DNA from 2 places in the Holdemanella sp. genome. Region 1 is predicted to be linked to the other one. Evidence: predicted binding sites of a transcription regulator. Region 1 holds the regulator's gene; the other holds the start of a gene.
The links. The regulator Rex, encoded in region 1, represses fermentation and respiration genes when NADH is low (regulators of the CRP and FNR family bind a similar motif). The targets are predictions, from matches to a motif close to GTGAANNNNTTCAC.
Positions count from the first base shown of each region.

Region 2: pta (phosphate acetyltransferase) is a predicted target of Rex. The motif match lies at 10,998-11,011, and genes of this name have one in related genera.

Region 1 is NZ_DBMEXE010000074.1:314-6,619, forward strand. Features, by position in the region: gene ACZQCL_RS04835 (hypothetical protein) at 1-1,145, opposite strand, end outside; gene asnS (asparagine--tRNA ligase) at 1,203-2,558, opposite strand; gene ACZQCL_RS04845 (redox-sensing transcriptional repressor Rex) at 2,793-3,428, opposite strand; gene ACZQCL_RS04850 (hypothetical protein) at 3,526-4,125, opposite strand; gene ACZQCL_RS04855 (TIGR03905 family TSCPD domain-containing protein) at 4,118-4,366, opposite strand; gene ACZQCL_RS04860 (Gx transporter family protein) at 4,353-4,862, opposite strand; gene ACZQCL_RS04865 (NusG domain II-containing protein) at 4,859-5,215, opposite strand; gene ACZQCL_RS04870 (hypothetical protein) at 5,215-5,736, opposite strand; partial or broken gene whiA (DNA-binding protein WhiA) at 5,729-6,306, opposite strand, start outside.
Region 2 is NZ_DBMEXE010000002.1:18-14,391, reverse strand. Features, by position in the region: gene rplC (50S ribosomal protein L3) at 1-406, opposite strand, end outside; gene rpsJ (30S ribosomal protein S10) at 421-732, opposite strand; gene pepI (proline iminopeptidase) at 1,067-1,930, opposite strand; gene ACZQCL_RS00195 (hypothetical protein) at 1,936-2,190, opposite strand; gene ACZQCL_RS00190 (glycoside hydrolase family 25 protein) at 2,329-3,123, opposite strand; gene ACZQCL_RS00185 (Gfo/Idh/MocA family protein) at 3,120-4,007, opposite strand; gene ACZQCL_RS00180 (GDSL-type esterase/lipase family protein) at 4,144-5,283, opposite strand; gene ACZQCL_RS00175 (class I SAM-dependent methyltransferase) at 5,421-6,185, shown strand; gene ACZQCL_RS00170 (AzlD domain-containing protein) at 6,208-6,510, opposite strand; gene ACZQCL_RS00165 (AzlC family ABC transporter permease) at 6,503-7,189, opposite strand; gene ACZQCL_RS00160 (LysR family transcriptional regulator) at 7,281-8,180, shown strand; M-box (ykoK) riboswitch at 8,250-8,416, shown strand; gene mgtE (magnesium transporter) at 8,535-9,875, shown strand; gene pta (phosphate acetyltransferase) at 9,961-10,932, opposite strand; gene ACZQCL_RS00145 (ABC transporter substrate-binding protein) at 11,187-12,893, shown strand; THF riboswitch at 12,948-13,045, shown strand; gene ACZQCL_RS00140 (folate family ECF transporter S component) at 13,113-13,664, shown strand; gene ACZQCL_RS00135 (flavin reductase) at 13,679-14,296, opposite strand.

The DNA.
Region 1 (6,306 bases):
TATTTTGCATTTCTCATCTCATCACCATAAACACCAGTGTATGTTGCTCTTCCACCAGTTTCTCTTAATTGTGGGTAAAGTTCATATTTTTTTACTTCACCCTTTTCATCTTCGGCAAATGAATCATATAAAACTCCATTTTCCTGCGTGCTATTCGTTCTAGCCACATACAATGTCAATCCACTTTGATCCATATAATATGAGATTGTATTAGCCAACCCACTATTTGTATATGGACTTGCCATCATATAAGGCGCATCTACATTTTCATCATAGCTTGCACCCAAGGCAATATATAATTTAGCCTTTGCCTTATAACCACGAGCCGGACGACCATCTGCACCATAATATCCAGGCGTTTCGTTTTCTTTACGTAAGATTTTTACCTTTAATCCCTTTTCTTCTAATTCTTTTTTTAATTTTTTCGCAAATTCCATGGAAGAAGTTGGTTCATCTAAAATTGATGTACTTGCACCATAATCTACTGTATTCGAGATGTAATTCATCGCATTTCCACATGGATCGATCACTACATCATATACATTGGATTTTGGGATATGCTTAGTGACAATAATGAACGTATAATTTTTCTTTAAATGAATATCATACTCTTTTAATGCCTCTTTATCTGCCACAAACGTAATATCTTTCACCTTTTTATTGCGACGCATTGTTGTGATTGTCTTCGCCTTAAATGCATCGTCAAAATAGATACGCTCCTTTTCATAATGATCATATGTATACAGTTCATAAATTCCTTCTTTTAAAGAACCTAAATCAATACCTGAATCCACTTTTCCATTAAATGTAAAACTTGTAATGGCATCATTCATAACATTTCTTAGAACAATGTTATTGCCTTGCATTTTATCCATTTTCTTTGTACCATACTCATCTTTATACAAAGACAACGTCTCCCCATAAACTAAATAATCACTGAGTCGATAAGCCCCATCAAAACTTGTCTCCACCTTTTTTTGCAGTTTTTCAACATCCACTGTATCCAAATAAGATTGTGACAACTTATCTATTTCAGTTGGTCTTGATACATATAAAAAAACACAAACAACCACAATAGCAATAGTAACAACCCCAACGATCATCGTGCTTAAATTTTTCTTATTAACTACTCTTACTTTTTTCATACCCCTTATTTATATCACACAAGAAAACAGGTATCAACGAGATACCTGTCTAATTCATTAGAAAATTAAATTTCTAGGTGTACGTGGATATGGCTGAACATCACGAATATTCGCAACACCACTTAAATACATCAACATACGGTCAAATCCAAGACCAAATCCTGAGTGTTTGCATCCTCCAAAGCGGCGTAAATCTAAATACCATTGTAATGTCTCTTGTTCCATTCCAATTTCTTTCATACGATTCACTAACACATCATAACGCTCTTCACGTTGAGAACCACCAACTAATTCTCCAACATAAGGAACTAATAAGTCACATGCTGCAACTGTCTTGTTGTCATCATTGACACGCATATAGAATGCTTTAATATCCTTTGGATAATCCGTTAAGAAAACAGGACCATTTACGACTTTTTCGCAAATATAACGCTCATGTTCACTCTGAAGATCCATACCCCAGAAAATATCCTGGTTTTCAAATTGATCTTTTGCTTTTTCCAAATATTCAATAGCCTTTGTATAAGTCATTCTTTCAAAGTTAGAGTTTGCAACATGAGTCACACGTTTAATACATTCTTTGTCGATCATTGATGCAAAGAATTCCATTTCTTCTTTAGCATGTTCTAAACAATAGTTGATGCAATATTTGATCATTTCTTCAATGCAATCCATGTTATCGGCTAAATCCGCAAACGCAAGTTCTGGTTCAATCATCCAGAATTCAGAAGCGTGACGAGTTGTATTTGAATTTTCTGCACGGAAAGTTGGACCAAAAGTATAAACATTGCGATATGTTAATGCGAATGGTTCAACATGCAATTGTCCAGATACTGTAAGTTGAGCATGTTTACCAAAGAAATCCTTATCATATTTTGCATCTTCACGAGTTGTAACTGTAAAACATTCACCAGCACCTTCTGCATCATTACCAGTGATTTCTGGTGTATGTACATATACGAATCCACGATCCTGGAAGAATGTGTGAATTGCCATACTTAATACACTTCTTAATCTAAACATAGCATAGTATGTATTTGCACGAGGACGTACATGAGGAATTTCACGCATAAATTCAAAACTGTGACGTTTTTTCTGCAATGGATAATCGTGATCACATAATCCTAAAACACTAATACTTTCGGCTTGAATTTCAAATGGCTGTTTTGCTTCTGGAGTACATACAAGTTTTCCTGTTACTTCCATAGCTGAACCTGTTGTAATTTTTGATACTTCATCAAAGTTTTCTAAGCTATCCGCATATACAACCTGCACATTTGAAAAAGTTGTTCCATCATTCAACGCAATAAATCCAACTGCCTTTGAATTACGATTTGTACGAACCCATCCCTGCAAAGTAATACTTTGTCCATCGTACTGTTCAAATGTTTCTTTTAATTTTTTTACTAACATAGTTTCTCCCTTCAAAATAAAAAAAACGTCCCTTAATTAAAAGGAACGATTATTACCGCGGTACCATCCTGTTTCATCACACGTATGTATGCACTCAATTGGAATTTAACGCATTCCACACGTTACTGTCTACTTAATTTCTCCAGTACGACTCCACAGGTGTTATCAATCCAAACTTGCACTGTCTATTTTCACCTAACAAGACTCTCTTTACATGTTCGTTTTGGACGACTTCTATTTCTGCGTCTTTGTTTCTAATGAATTTGTAATAAATACCAATTCTTGTATAGATGATACCACATCAATACTTTTAATGACAACCCCTTTTGGGACCAAAAAATGTTGATGCGTAAAATCAACGATGCCATTAATTCCACACTGTACTAGTTTATCTACTGTTTCTTGTACATCATGTGAAATTGTTAAAATCGCAATACGACATCCTTCAGGAATCTTCGTATCTAACTCCGACATCGGATATACTTCGACACCAAATTGTGTTCCACACTTAGCTGGATCCACATCAAAGGCACATGCGATTTCACCAACAACATAATCCCATTTATTATAATTCATTAACGCACGACCTAAGTTACCAGCACCAACTAAAATTATTTTTTCATCAAAATCAACGCCTAACTGACTATTAAATATTTCAATCAGTTTATCCACATCGTATCCATAGCCTTGTTTTCCAAGATTCCCTAAAAAGGAGAAATCACGACGAATTGTTGTAGGCTCAATATCTACAAAACTCGATAATTCTTTGGACATAATTCGTTCAACGCCATTTTTTTGAAGTTTACGTAAAGCTTTTAAATATACTGGATACCTCTGTAAAGTTGCTTTGGGCACATTTCTATTCTGCATTTTATCACCCCACGCAATAATAATATCATATTTGTGATATATTTAACAAGTTAACTTGTGAAAAAATTTAAAAAACAAAAAAGTCGATTACTCGACTTTAGAAAATTGCTTGATCCACCTGCAACAATGTTGAATCCACATCTTGAAGAAGTGTTTGAATTCTTGAATTATAAAAATAAGGAACGCCCTTCTTTTTCGCAAAAAACAATACAAGCGCCCACAAAATTACTAGTAAAATAAATGAAACCCTAAAAGAAATGTGAATCAAAAGAACAAACACAAGTAAAAACACAATATACGCAAGTGTGTCTAATAAGATAAATCGTTGAAATATATTTTTCAGTGTAATCTGATAATAATCTCTTTTTCTAAATAGAAAAGCTTTCGTGATAGAATCATATTCCTCATTAAATTCCATCTTACTTAAATCATCCTGATTCTCTTTATGTTCTTTATAAAATACAACTTCCTGCATTCTTAAAAGACAAAACAACATGGCCTGCTTATTTTCGTCTTTCGAAAACTTTTTATAATACAATTCCAACAACTTTAAATAATCATTATCCGAAATTGATTTTCCAACCATATTTTGTGCAATGACTTCTAAACGTTCTGTTAATACATCTGAAAATACAAGAATGTTATTTTGAGCACGTCTTTCAATTTCCTTTAAAGCCCCAAGAAAATGATCAGCCACGATATGCCTTAAGCGCACATGCGATTTGATCTGGACAAGATGTTGGCTTATTTCCACATGTTACTCCAGTCAAAGTATCGATAACTTCATCTACACTTCTTCCCTTCAATAAACATCCAATTCCCTTTAAATTTCCATTGCATCCACCAATGGCCTCAAAACTTTTAATAATTCCATCTTCAATTTCAAAATTGAATTGACGACTACAAACATCCTTTGGTGTATAACTATATTTTTCCATAATTTCCTCCACTTAATCGGTCTAAAACCTTTCTACATACTACTGCTATTAATATACCACTCACAATGGACAATGCCAAAAGAATTGGTAAAAACAACTGCATAAAATACTGTTGATAAATCCAAGTAATTGCGATTACTTGTCCTATATTATGAAAGCTAGCTCCAAGTATACTTACGCCATAAATCGAAAACGCCTTACTTCGATACGCTAAGATCATCGCAATACAAGCCAAAATACCACCGCTTAACGAAAGCCAAAACGAAACAGAAAATAACATTCCCTGCATTAAGCTTGACAAAATGATACGAAGCAACGATACATAAGCCAATGATTTTTCATCATACATATAAAGTGCAAATAAGCCAGCAATATTTGCCAAGCCAATCTTATATCCAGGAACAATCATAAATATACCTACAAAACTTTCTAAAAGCTGCAACAATATACCGACCGCAACCAAGAAAGCTAAAATTACACTTTTCTTGACCCTCATTGTATCACCGTATCCTGACTAGCTTCTTTTTCAATTTTTACCACTGTCTCATTGGGCAAACATACAATGGGAACATTGGCATCCGAAACATAACCTTGTTTCGAACAATAATGATGTGGACTCTTTTCTTGTGTAACACGCACTTTTTTCTGTTTAACCTCAATATGCACTTTTCCAAGCTTTCCATTTACGACATACGTTTTATCTTTTGATAAATCTATACGTAAAACTTGTTTTTCCTTAACATATACACTCGCATACACATTTTCATTTTTACTAAAAAACAAAGGAACACATAGTACTACCGCTACGATCATAATGCATACTATCAGAATTTTATCTGCCTTTTTCATTATTGAACGACCACACTTACATTTTTCGTGACTGAATTTCCAAAACGATCACTGATTTTTACTTGTACATCCTGTGTGGATGCAGTGGACGTATCAACATTGGCTTCAAAAGTAACTCCCGATAGATCTGTCGCATGAAAGTAGGAATTCCAATCAACATTCTGTCCAACCCCAATTGTGATTTGACCCACTTCACTTGCACATACTGGAGCCGTTGTATCTTTAACTTTTATCACAAAAGGATACTCTTTACTCCCATCCACAATCGCAAAGTCATATTCACCAACAACCAAATAATCCATTCCAGATGTCATAAAGCGATTATTTTTCTTATCTACCCCAACACTTTTTGAAACAACTTTTAAACGAGATGAAAAAGTCGCATTCTTTAAATACAAAGTTGGATTGGCATAAATATCTTTTCCAAGTTCAATCGTGAACATTGACTTTTTTAATTGAACCCCCAAGGAACATGCACACAATAAGAATGATAAGCTTATAATTCCTATTTTTTTAAGCATCCAATTCCTCCTTTAATTCTGAAGCCATCTGCTTCACTTTCGCTAAGCGATGCTTCATTCCAGATTTTGAAATATCTTCACCAAATTCATTTTTACACTCTAAACACAATTCATTTAGATTAGCCTCCGGATACATCTTGCGAATTTGCATCGCATGCATAATTTTTTCTGGAATCACAATATTTTTAGCATGACTCTCCAAAAACTCAATAGCCTCTAACTGCGATTTGGCAGCCTTTAAACTCTTTACCTCATTGGCAACCTCACAATTATCGAGGCGCGTGATCTGATTATAGAAATCTCTTTGAATTCTAGAATCCTCAAATTCAAACAACGCATTCGAAGCATTACATAAACGTAAGAAGTCTGCAATTTTATCTCCAGCTTTTATATATACCACATAAACGCTTTTTCTTTCGATGACTTTTGCCGGCAAATAAAAACGCTGCATTAATTTTTGAACACTTAACGCTAAATCTTTTTCCTGACTAGACATTTCTAGATGATAATTACTCGATTTTGGTGAGTTGATACTGCCACTAGCCAAAAAACACCCTTGCAAATAAGCTC
Region 2 (14,374 bases), on a different contig from region 1:
ATCCACCGTGAGTCTTTGGACCTTGGTGAGCATTGTTACGAACGATTGTACCGTTGTAACCTTTACCTTTGCTTGTACCGATTACATCTACTGTTTCTCCTGCAGCAAAGATATCAACGTTAACCAAATCTCCAACGTTTACATCCATGTCACAGTCGCGCACTTCCTTAATGAAACGCTTTGGACTTGTATTTGCTTTTTTACAGTGTCCGATGTTTGCTTTAGTTGTGCGTTTTTCTTTGATTTCTTCAAATCCTAATTGAACTGCGTTGTAACCATCTGTTTCAACTGTTTTCTTTTGTAAAACAACGTTTGGTGTTACTTCAACTACAGTTACCGGAATCAATACACCATCTTCAGTGAAGACTTGTGTCATTCCTAATTTTCTTCCTAATAGTCCTTTCATCATTGACACCTCCATTAAAGTTTAATTTCGATGTCGACACCGCTAGGAAGTTCAAGTCTTTGTAAAGAATCAATCGTTTCCTTGTTTGGTGCAACAATCTCAATCAAACGCTTGTGCGTACGAATTTCAAATTGTTCACGTGAATCTTTGTATTTGTGAACCGCACGAAGAATTGTTACTACCTGTTTTTCAGTAGGTAATGGAACTGGTCCTACAACCTTTTTAGCTCCGTGTTTTGTCGCAGCTTCGACAATTTTCTTTGCACTATCATCTAAGATTCTGTGCTCATACGCCTTTAAGCGAATTCTCATAGTATTTTTTGCCATGTTTAACTCCTTTCGTTTATTCTAGATAAACATGCTCCATGCGAATTACCTGGCCACACCCATGACAACGGTTCTCAGTGGGTCAGCAACCTCGCACTTCATCGCAAGCTCCTGTATTCTAACACATATATTTCATGCATTCAACCCCTAAATTAAAAAAATTTAATAATTCTTTTAAAGCCCTTATTTATCGTGTTTTAACACGTTTAATTTTTTATTTTTTTAACTGTTTCCAAAAAATAACTGTGACAACTGATATCAGTGGGTCACAAATATTGTTTTAAACAATAAAAATACACCTATTTTTTCAAAACATGTAAAAAAGCATCTGTTTTTAATCAACAGACGCTAACCAATCCTCTAAATTGTGACAATACGTATCATGATCATCCACAAAACACATATGACGACATTCTGGCATTAAATGCCATTTTGCATTTTTAATTCCATCATACATAGTTTTGGCAACTAATGGTGTACATAAATCATTCGTTCCACTTATTATTAGTGCCGGAACTTGAATTTCGTTCAATCGATTTGTATACTCAAAATCCTTCAAAGTTCCAAGCGGAGTATATTCATTAGGTCCCCAACCAATTAAATAGGCACGAGTCCCAGCTTTCTTTTCTCTTTTAACACATTCTGGCGTATCTTCATCAAATGGCCCTGCACAATGAAGCTGCATATAATGCTCATTAGCCAATTGATATTGATCAGATTCATAGTCTTCACTTAAAATTGCTTGTTTCTCATCATCTGACATAAATGAAATCATACGATGTTGTTCTTTTGCCCATAGTGAAGCTGAAGATAATGTACTCGAAAGAATTAAAGACTTCAATCTCACGCTTTTCTTTTCAATCGCATAGGCAATGGCTAACATACCACCCCAGGATTGTCCCAACAAATGACAAGATTCAATATTTAAATACTCCATCAACGCTTCAAGTTCTTCCATCCACATATCTTGATTCCACAATTCATCATGACCTTCTACAAATGATTTACCACAGCCAAGTTGATCGTACATAATCACTTTTCTTCCCGTCTTGGCAATACAATCCAACACTTCAAAATAATTATGTGTTGATCCTGGTCCTCCATGTAAACAAATCAATGGAGTCTTATCTCCTCCATCCACAATACGATAGTATGTTTTAAAGCCCTTAAACGGCATATATCCATCATTTATTTCCATTTTAATCACCATTCACTTATTCCATCATTATATTCACTGCAACAATCTATCCAATATTCCTTATTAACACGAATTGTATCCGTGAATTCTTCATAATCTTCTTTTAATAATCGATAAAACTTTTTAAGACTTGCGATTGTTGACTTAACTGTATCCGGTGTGCTCCACATACACTTACGTATGAAAAAGTATCCAAAGAAATCACTTAAGTATTCATCCTTGCAACCATTTTCCATAGTTAAAGCATCTTCTCTCAACAAAAAAATCGTTTAAATAAAAATCCACATTGAAATAATGATTCTTTATTGTTTTATCAACAAATCCCTTTTTTGAAAGTTCATCTACAAATCCTTCAATATACTTTGTGTTAATTTTGCGATTTCTCAAAATCTATCATATCATTTCTTTTGTAGATATATATTCATATCTACATCTCCTTCTATTCCATTCACTTGACCTTTATTTGAATATTGCCATATATCAAATTTATCTTCCATCGGGCAACTTGTTGTATAACTTGCTAGCCAAATCGGATATTTTGATATTCTTTCAAAATCATAATTTTGATATAACCAAGTCATATTTCCATATATCATTGGTTGATATCCAGCTTCTTTGATCTTTTTACAAAACCGTAGGGCCAGCTTCGTTCTTTGTTCTATAGACAAATCATCAATTCTTCCACCCTGATCAAATTCTTCCATATCATAAACAACCGGCATTTGAATCTTATATCCCTTAATTTTATTCAACACTAAATCTACTTCTTCATCAATCTCTTCAGCCGAAATTGCACTCGAGAAAAAATAAGCACCTACCTTAAGATGATTCTGAATAGCTTGTTGAATATTTGTATTAAAATATTCATCTTCATGTAAGATTCCCTCTTGGGCACCACGATAACCTATCCTTAACATCGCAAACTCAATTCCATCCGTCTTTACTGCTGCCCAGTCAACAGCTCCATTATGACTTGATACATCAATTCCAGTGGATACCTTATACAAAGAATCTTTATATGTCATTAATCCATTTTCCAAAGAAAATAAATTTAAATCATAATAGCTCTTTTCTTCTATTACCGATTCTTCTTGTGTAAACAACATGTAAATCACATAAACACTACCACTCACAATTAAAATAGGAATTAATATAAGAATTAAAATTCTACTTAATTTAACTTTTCTTCTCATACCCCAATGACCTTAAGAATTTCTAAGCTTGCATTTCTTGACATTATAGGACTTTCAATCAAACCACTCTCTATACAAGTACACGCATGTTCGATTTCACCAGTAAAATCCGATTTCTGTTCTACCACAATCTTTTTATCATTCATTACAAGTTCTGTATTCTTCCAAAAATTCTTACAAGTAACGCTACCCTTTGTACCATATATATGAGCTGTATTTTCCATATCCACATCCCAGCTTGTTGCGATATGTGCCACGCACCCATTTTCATATTCAATCAAAGCTTCATCCTGAAATCGAGATACTTTCAATATTGAGCTATTCGCCATTCTATTTGCATAACAAATAGGGTAAACCCCAATATCAAACATACATCCAGATCCTGGCTGGTTAAAATGCCAGCCTGAAATTGTTTCTGTCAGTTTTGTTGCATATTGAGCATCCATTGATTTTATTTCACCAATTTCTTCATTTGAAATCATTTCAAATAATTTTTGATTTAATGGTGTGAAAACCGTTTTATGGGCTTCCATTAAAAAACAGTTTTGTTGGTGTGCATAATCAAAGCATGCATGTAATTCTTCACTAGATACACACATTGGTTTTTCGCAAACTACATGTTTATGGTTTGCCAATGCCAGCTGAATATGTTTGGCATGCAAATAATTCGGTGTACAAATATATATCATATCTATATTTGTATCCTGCAACATCTTCTCATAGTTATCGTAAGCTTTTTTTGCCCCATACTCCTCTTTAAAAGCATCCGCTTTTTCTATACTAGAAGAACACACTGCATATAGATTCGCATTACGTGAAAACAAAACACCTTGTATTACGCGACGGCTAATACCACCTAAGCCATAAACTCCAATTTGTACCATTCTATTCACCTTCTTTTTAAGATTACTTTAAGCTCTTCTCCTTATTCTATATATAGAAATAAGCAGTTACCTCATTTACTCACTATACTTATCTCTTTCTGCCTATTTCTTTCATATATGACAAACGTCCATGGAATTACTCCATGGACATTTTATTGTATGCGGTTTTTGCCATTTGCGCATATCCCTCATCACTTGGATGTAAGTGATCTCCACTATCAAATGCATCTTGCATTTTATGTCCATCGCAAATATCTTTATCAAAATCAATTACGCCATCAATTTCATCCGTTGTACGAATCCATTCATTGACTTCATTACGCAAGTTCTCTCTAAAATATGCATAAGTACGCCAGCCTTCAATCGGAATCAACGTCCCAATATAGACCTTCATCCCTAATGATTTCGCGTGCTTTACATATTTTCTTAAGCCCTCAATCAATTCCTGACTTGACGGAAGATCTTGCCATGGTCTAAATTCATTCTTTTCAACACCGACTGGATGAATAATATCATTTATTCCTTGCAGAATAATTAAAGTATCACTTCCAGCCACATGCATCTCGTGACCAAATCGATAATCTCCTTTTAATCCATATGCTTCATACTGTACACAAGAATATTGTCTTAAAATACGTGTACCACTAACGGCTTTTCGAACTACAGACACTTTTTTATTATTTTCCCACATTAACTTCTGTAAATAATCAGGCCAATCCTGCGAAGTAATAGAATCACCATAACAAGTAATAACTTTATATTCTGGTTCTGTCAAAACAGCCACTTCGCTTAAGAAAAACACCCATGGCGTCTTCATGCTTGAAGCATGATCCATAATACCTGCATGAGAGAAATCACCTTCTCCAAAATAGCCCGTACTTAATGGTCCTTGTGTATATACGCCACAACGTAAGTGGGTGAATTCTTTTAAATAGAAACTAATTGCGATTGTTTCTTGTTCATGCACTTTAAAATCCAATGGATCACTATAACATTGTTCTCCCACATCAAGATGAAGTCCTTTTGAACCATTAAAAGTAATATCCACAATGGATGTTGGATCTAAATCACGTCCACTAATAACTCGTCCAATTGTGATTGAATCAAAGACCACGCCTTCTTTTCCTGTAAAGTTATCTAAACAAATACGTATCTTATTCCCTTTGAATGTCGATTTCATAGGATAACGCAATGTGATATTCTTTGCGTATTGACTAGGCTTATGTGTCACAATCGACATTGCCTGTCCATATATCGCCTTAAATTCTTTTTCCATAGTTGACCTCCAAATTATTTATTATCTATTTCTACATTCATAAAACATATGTTTTTATCCACAAATAATCATACATGAAACGTTGCAAAAATCCAAACATATACCTTATTATATTAAAGAAGTTGAGGAAAAAACACATGAGTAAATTAGAAAATTATTACGGTAAATTTTGTGAAGATAAAAGACTCTTATCAAGACATGGCCAAGTTGAATATACAACAAGCATGAAATATATCCATAAATATTTAAAGCCTGAAGATCGCATATTGGATATTGGAGCCGGAACCGGCAGATATAGTGTTGCCTTAAGTAATGAAGGATATCAAGTCGATGCGATTGAACTTGTTAAATATAATCTTGGTGTTTTAAAAGCTAAAAAAAGCAATGTGAAAGCCTATCAAGGAACCGCTTTAGATTTATCAAGATATCAAGATAACACTTTTGACATCACCCTACTATTTGGACCTATGTACCACTTATTTAGTTATGAAGATAAATTAAAAGCATTATCCGAAGCTAAACGCGTTACAAAAAAAGATGGAATTATTTTTGTGGCTTACGTTATGAATGAATATAGCGTCTTAGTCCACGGTTTTCGAGATGGACACATCAAAGAATCATTAGCAGCAAAAAAACTCGATGAAACATTTCAAACGCAAACAAATATAGATGATTTATATAGTTACATTCGTCTAGATACAATTAATCAATTAAATGAAGATGTTGGTTTAGAACGAATCCAAATTATTGCTGCTGATGGCCCTAGTGATTATATGCGCCCAATTTTAAATAAGATGGATGATGAAACATTTGAACTGTTCATAAAATATCATCTTGCCACTTGTGAAAGACAAGAGCTCATTGGTGCAAGTTCACATACAATAGATATACTAAAAAAATAATGTCACTTTTGTGGCATTATTTTCATATTATATATTCCATTATTAAAACGACTAAACAACATGCAATGGATACTTGAAATAAGCTCTTGTCTTTCCATGCCAAAATAATTCCAACTATTAGCGCTGCAAGTCCTGCTAACTGAGAATTCGTTTCATATAATATAGTAGGAAAGGTCATCACAGCCAAAGTCACATAGGGAACGTAGTACAAAAATGATTGAACATATATATTTGTAATTGGCTTATTAAAAAGCGTTAACGGCAAGACACGAATCAAATATGTGACAACCGCCATTGTAACTACATACATCATTGGATTAGACATTTTCTTCCTTCTTTCTAGGTTTTATAATGGCCGCGGCCATTGAAATTATGATTGTTAATAAAATGGTTCTTGTTCCACCTGAGATTGGCACATCCTTACAAATGTAACTCAATAAGAAACTTATAATAATGAGCAGTCCAATCACATGATCTTTTTTTGCCTGAGGAATAATAATAGCCAAAAACATACCGTATAACGCAACACTTAAACTTGCTACAATTTTTGTAGGAAGACTATTACCAGCAACTATTCCCAATGCAGTTCCTAGTGCCCAACATGGAAGTGCCACCAAATATGTACCATATATATATTTATGATTCACTTTCCCTTCGTGATTGATTGCCAAACCAAATAATTCATCTGTTAAATCAAAACCTATACACATCCTATGAAGCAGATTCGTTTTTTCTTCGATTTTTTGACTGAGCGCAAAGCTCATTAAGAAATAGCGAGCATTACTGACTAAAGTCATGATAACCATCTGAATAAAAGTACCATGTGTACTAATCATTAAAAAGACCGCATATTCTCCTGCCGATGCATTTATGAATAGGCTAGTCAAAAAGCCTTGTATCGGTGATAAACCTACATTTTTTGCGATGATTCCAAGTGAAAAGGAAACTGCAAAGTATCCTAGTCCAACTGGAATACTATCTTTGATTCCTTTTTTAAACTCCATAATCTCACTCCCATTTTTTTGCATTATAAGGACTGTATTGTTATTTGTAAATCAAATATTTATAATACTTCCATAAGGAAATGTGATAGATATGAATCTAACAAAATATGATATTTTTTTCAAAGTATTAGAAACAAAAACAATCAGTCAAGCTGCTAAAGATCTTGGCTATTCACAAAGTGCAGTTTCTCAAACAATAAAATCTTTAGAAGAAGAATTAGAAACCACTTTATTCATTCGACAAAAAAGTGGTGTCATTCTTAGTAAAGATGGACATGCATATCTTCCCTATTTAAAATCTGTTCAGGCAAGTCTTGATAATCTTCGTACTAAAAAGCAGGAAATGAAAGGGTTGGACCAAGTCACATTAAGAATTGGTACATTCACAAGTGTATCTCGACATCTTTTGCCTTCATTAATGGAAGAATTCATTGAAATGTATCCAAACATACAATTTGAACTGTATCAAAGTGAATATACAAATATTGAACAACAATTATTAGAAGGAAGTCTTGATTTAGGATTCACTTGTATTGATGCCATCCAACGAGTTCAATATCAAGAATTGTATTATGATGAAATGTTTGCGTTGGTGCCACAAAGTCATGTGTTAGCTAATTATGAAGTATTAAGTATGAAACAAATTGCAAAATATCCTTTTATTCAATTGGATGAGGGAGAGTATTCTTTACCAATAAAAACATTTCAAAATCTAGGATTACATGTACAGATTAAACACAAAGTATATGATGACTTTACTATTTTAGCTATGATTCGTCAGAACTTAGGTATTTCCATACTTTATCAAAATGCTTTAAGTGATTATGACGATTTGTGTTTGATTCCAATACAAGAAAATCTATTTCGTCATGTTGGCATTGCCTATAATAATTACGATACTTTATCTTATGCAGGCAAGACATTTCTAGATTTCATTCTTAGAAAGACACCAGAAATTCTTAAAAATAAGGATAGTTTTCATATTATTTAAATTTAACATAGTTTTTATACTGTTAAGGTTGACTCACTTACTAATTTATATTATTCTTTTCACGTACATAAAGATATACGGTAGGTGAGGTTACCGCAGGGATTTGGATTTCCTAAGATTACTGCCGCAAAGTTGTGGAGACACGACTCGTTGGTCAGCAGGCTAAGTCGCAAAGGCTTGGCTTAATGTAATTAATATGCCCTGTGATACTAAAGCTTGAACGGTGATACTTAGGTTAATGACGTCATTGTTTAGGCAATGGCGTTTTCTTTATATAAGGAGGTGAGGCTTGTATGTGTACGGATCCGGATGGGAATAGTTTGAATTATTTAAAGAAAGCAGAGGTACATAATTATGATGAACAAAGAAGAATTCATTCAATTACTACAAGACAAAAAATACAAAACTGCACAAAATATACTTTCCGAAATGAACGATATGGATACAGCTGCCTTTTTAGAAGAGTTAGATGCGAAAGAATGTGCTTTGGCATTCCGTTTAATTTCTAAAGAAAAAGCTGCCAATGTATTCTCATGCATGAGTTCGAAGATGCAGACATATCTGGTAGACATGTTTTCAGAAACTGAATTAAAAGAACTATTGGATGATCTTTATATGGATGATACAGTAGATATGTTAGAGGATCTACCTGCAAACTTAGTAACGCGTATTTTGAAAAACTTAGATTCAAATAAGCGTTCAACCATCAACAAACTTTTAAAATATCCTGAAGACAGTGCCGGTTCCATCATGACGACTGAATATGTCACATTGAAAAAAACAATGACTGTAAAACAGGCCATGAACCATATTAAGGATATTGGTATCCATAAAGAGACAATTTATACTTGTTATGTCACTGAAAATAAAAGATTGATGGGTATTGTGACAGCTAAAAGCTTAATGACGAGTGATGATGATGAAAATATCACAAATCTAATGAATACGAACATTATTTCTGTACACACTCATACAGATCAGGAACAGGTTGCTCACTTATTTAGAAAATATGACTTGATTGCGATGCCCGTACTTGATAGTGATGGATGCCTTGTTGGTATTGTTACATTTGACGATGCCATGGATGTTATGGTTGATGAAACCAACGAAGATATTTCTCGTATGGCTGCCATGGAACCCAATGAAAAAACATATTTTGAAACTACGGTTTGGCAACAAGCAAAACACCGTATCTTATGGTTACTTGCCTTAATGTTTTCTGCCACAATCACAGGAAGTATTATCACCCGATATGAAAATGCCTTCAGCGCCGTACCATTACTAGTATCTTTTATTCCCATGTTGATGGATACAGGTGGAAACTGTGGATCACAGAGTTCAACTTTGATTATTCGTGGTTTAGCTTTGGGAGAAATTCATTTTAAAGAAATTTTTAAAGTCATGTTTAAAGAATTTAGAATTTCACTTGTTGTTGGATTTATTTTAGCTGCAGCTAATGGTTTACGTATTTTCATTCAATACCAAAACTTTAATATCGCAATTGTCGTTGCCCTTTCATTAATGGTTGTTGTTATTGTTGCAAAATTAATTGGTTGTATTCTTCCATTATTTGCAAATAAGATTGGTGTAGATCCAGCTATTATGGCCAGTCCATTAATCACAACAATTGTGGATACTTGCTCTATTCTAGTTTATTTCAATATTGCAGTACATGTTTTTAATATCGTAGTTTAAGAGATGAAAAATCATCTCTTTTTTCATAGCACGAAAAAAAGAACCTCAATTGAGATTCTTTTATCGAAAAATATAATTATTTAAATTAGATATCCATATCTTTTTGAGCAGCAGTTACAATAGCCATCTTGTAGATTTCATCTGAAGTACATCCACGAGATAAGTCATTGATTGGTGCGTTCAATCCTTGTAAGATTGGTCCAACTGCTTCATATCCACCTAAACGAGCAGCAATCTTGTATCCAATATTTCCACTTGACAAGTTAGGGAAGATAAAAGTATTTGCATGTCCAGCAACTTTTGAATTAGGGGCTTTTAAACGAGCAACTTCTTCACTTACTGCACAGTCAAATTGCATTTCTCCATCAATATCGAAATCAGCAATACGACGCAAACGATCACTTGCTTCAGTCATCTTAGCAACACATTCACCTTTTGCACTACCCATTGTTGAATATGATAATAATGCAACTTTTGGTTCTACACCAAATTGACGAGCTGACTTAGCTGTTTGCATTGTGATTTCTACTAAATCATCTGTGTTAGGGTTGATGTTAATTGAGCAGTCACCCATAATCAATTGAGATTCTTCTTTAATTAAAATGAAACAAGAAGAAACTAATTTGTTTCCTGGAGCTGCTTTTACTAATTGTAATGCAGGACGTACAGTATCCGCTGTAGAATATGTAGCACCACCTAATAATCCATCAGCATATCCCATTTGAACTAACATAGTTCCAAAATAGTTTGTGCTCTTCAATGCTGTACGAACTTTTTCTTCGTCCATTTTACCACGACGTAATTCAACCATTTTACGAACCATTTCATCCATATGTTCAAAGTTATTTGGATCGATTTGTTCGATTCCTTCAACATTTAAACTATTCTTTTGTGCACAACCAGCGATTTCTTCTGGAGTTCCTAATAATACTGGGCAAACAACATCATTATTTTTCAAATCAATAGCTGCCTTTTGTACACGTGGATCCCAACCTTCGGTAAATACGATTCGTACTCCCTTTCCTTGGACCTTTTTTTCTAATTCATCAATAATCATAACTTTAACTACCTCTTTTCTATCAAAGTATAGTCCAAAAATGCTTTATTTACCACAAAAACAATGTGAACTTTTTCTCATAGTTTATTCATAAAATGTGTATATGATAAATAACATATTGTTCATATAATGTATACATTATGTATAAATTGTAATTAATTTACACACAGATGTAAATTAATGTAAATTTTGCTTGCATTTTTCATTGTAAAGTTTTACACTAGTGACATCACAAGAAGGGATAGGTGCAAATTATGAAAACAAGTCACTATTTAAAGAAGGCCGGTGCCGTATGTATGGCAGCTGCAATGATGACTGGTTGTGCTAGTGGATCATCTGGTGCAAATGGTAAAACGTTGACAGTGGGCTTAAACACAGGTTTCAATGGAATTTTCTCTCCATTATATTATCAAACTGTATATGATGATTACGTTATTGAAATGGTTTATCAAAGTATGTTGAGCTATGATCGTGATAATCAATTACAACCAGAACTTGCTACTGAACAACCAACTATTAGTGAGGATGGATCAACATTAACATTCAAATTGAAAAAGGGAGTTAAATTTTCTGATGGATCTAAATTGGATGCAGATGATGTTGTATTGACATTTACAGCTATGGCTGATCCAAGCTATACTGGTCGTTTCTCAACATATGTTGATTACTTAGAAGGTTATAAAGAATATCATGATGGAGATGCCGAAACTCTAAGTGGTGTTGAAAAAATTGATGATTACACAGTTGCTTTCCACTTGGCAACACCAAGAATCGATGCAATCAGCCAAGTTGGTACATTCCCAATCATCTCTAATTCACAATTCAAAAAATACAAAAAAGGTGATACAAAGATGTTTGAAGACAAGGCTAGTGAACCAATTGGTACTGGACCATATGTATTGAAAAACTTCCAAAAAGATTCAGCTGCCACATTTGTCAAGAATGATAAATTTAAAGCTAAAGATGGAGAATACCAAATTGATAATGTTGTAATGAAGATTTGTGATACTTCAACAGAACTTCAAGAGCTTCAAAAAGGAACAGTTGATTTATTACCACAAGCTGATAACGCTGATAAAGTTGGTACTGCAAGTTTAGATAAGAACTTAACTTACAACAACTACGCATCAAGCTCAATGCAATACTTTATTTACAACTGTGAAGCTGGAGCCACTGCAGATCCTGCTGTACGTCAAGCATTAACTTATGCGATTGACCGTCAATCATTTGTTGATAGCTACTACTCATTCTCTAAAGGAAGTAAGGATGTTAAGAAAACTCAACCTGGTTTCGTTCCAGTATTAATGGCTAACCCAATTTCATCACAATTAGGTGATATCGTTACCGGTAAAGAAAAAGATGACAACATGACTTACTATGATTATGATATCGAAAAAGCTAAACAAATCTTAGATGATGCTGGATGGACTGTAGGTAGTGATGGAAAACGTGAAAAAGATGGACAAAAATTAACTGTTCGTATGGTTTCTACAAAAGGTAAAGATCAATTAGATACAATGCTTCCAATGCTAGAAAAAGCTTGGGGCGAAGAACTTGGCGTTGATTTCAAAACAAACTTAAGTGAATTCAACACAATGGTTGCGACTGTTCAAGGTGATGATACAGTTAACGATTGGGAAGTATCTTACATGGGATGGCAATTTGGTTCAGGTGATGACACTGGTATCAACTTATTATGCCAAACTGGTCAAACAGATAATACAGCTCGTTTATCAGATCCTGATTTAGATGCATTATTAGATACTGCATTACACACAACTGATCAAGCTGCAAGTGCTGCTGCTTATAAAGAAGTTTACGAAAAAGTTTCTGCTTTATGTCCATATGTAGCAATCAATGGTTTAAGTTACTATGATCTATACAACAAAAAGATCAAAAACTTAGATACAGCTGCATTGTATGACTTCGTTAAAGCGTTAGACAAAGCTACAATCGAATAACAATTAAAGAGATCTGTTGACAGATCTCTTTTTAATACATATAATTCAACTACATACAGAGTAAAAATATGTGCGTTAAGTGTCTTTAACACGGGGAGTTGGTTAAGGAACGAAAAGTTATTCTTGCAGTACATATTTTGCATCCCGCTGTTGTGATCGAAAAAATTAAAGACTTTCTTTTTTTGTATCGCAATATGGAAAAAGGAGGTCTTTTTATATATGAATCAATACTTTGTAATGTTAAAAGAAAATGCACGCTCATTAAAAAACGTGCGTGTTATCGTAGGTGTGGCATTATTTTTTGCCCTAAATGTTATTCTTAACTTATTTGGATCCATCCAAATCACAAACCAGTTAAAACTAGGCTTTGCTTCCATTGCGACAGCTGCCAGCTGCTTACTTTATGGACCCGTTCCAAACTTAGTGCTTGCACCATTACTAGATTTAGTCAATTACATGGTCAAACCTGTGGGTGCATATTATCCAATCTTTATGATTTCAACTATGGCAAGCGCATGTATTTTTTCAGCTTACTTCTATAACTGCGAAAGAATCACTTGGGTTCGCGTCATCTTATGTCGAATAACATATGATGTCGTTGTCAGTTTATTTCTAAACACACTATTTACATCTATGTTGTGGGGGACTCCATTCTTAGTTATTGCGAGTCCTAAATTAATCAAAAACTTAATTTCATTACCATTCCAAGTCGTTATTTTATATTTAGTAATGAAAACATGTATTCAATTAAAGCCAAAGGTGAACCGTTAATAGGTCCACCTTTTTTACTGCAATTTAAACATGTCTTTTTTAGCTCCACAAACTGGACATACATAATCATCTGGTTCACTTTCAAAATCATCACCATCATATACATATCCACAAACACTGCATACCCACTTTTCTTCTTTTCTGTATGTAGGTGCTTTTGCCGGTGCGCTTTGTTTTAATACATTATGATAATATGCATAGGTCATTGGTTTACCAGAATCACCTTTCTTGGCATCAACGACTTTTGCCAAGAATACAAAGTGTGTTCCTGCATCCATCTGACTTTGTACTTCACACATCATGTATCCTAACGCATCATCTACAACAGGCAATTCTCTAAACAAATGATGATTCAACTTCGCCCACTTATCTTTATCTTTTCCTGTTTGAAAACCTAAATCCGTAATTACTTGTGAATCTATTGTTTCAGGCAAGATTGATAAAGAAAAACACTTATTTTTTTCAATCAATGAACAAGTATAATTATCCTTGTTCATACTCAAGGCAATTAGCGGTCCTATCGTAGAAACCTGAAATACAGTATTCACAATACATCCGCATTCGCGCATGCCGTCTTTTACACCCACGGCATACATACCATAAGAAAGATCATACAAAACTGTGTTGTCCATAAGTAAATTTACCTCCTTCTATAATCTTTTAAACAGTTGGAGATAAACTCCTCTAAGAACCGTACGTGCAGTTTTCCC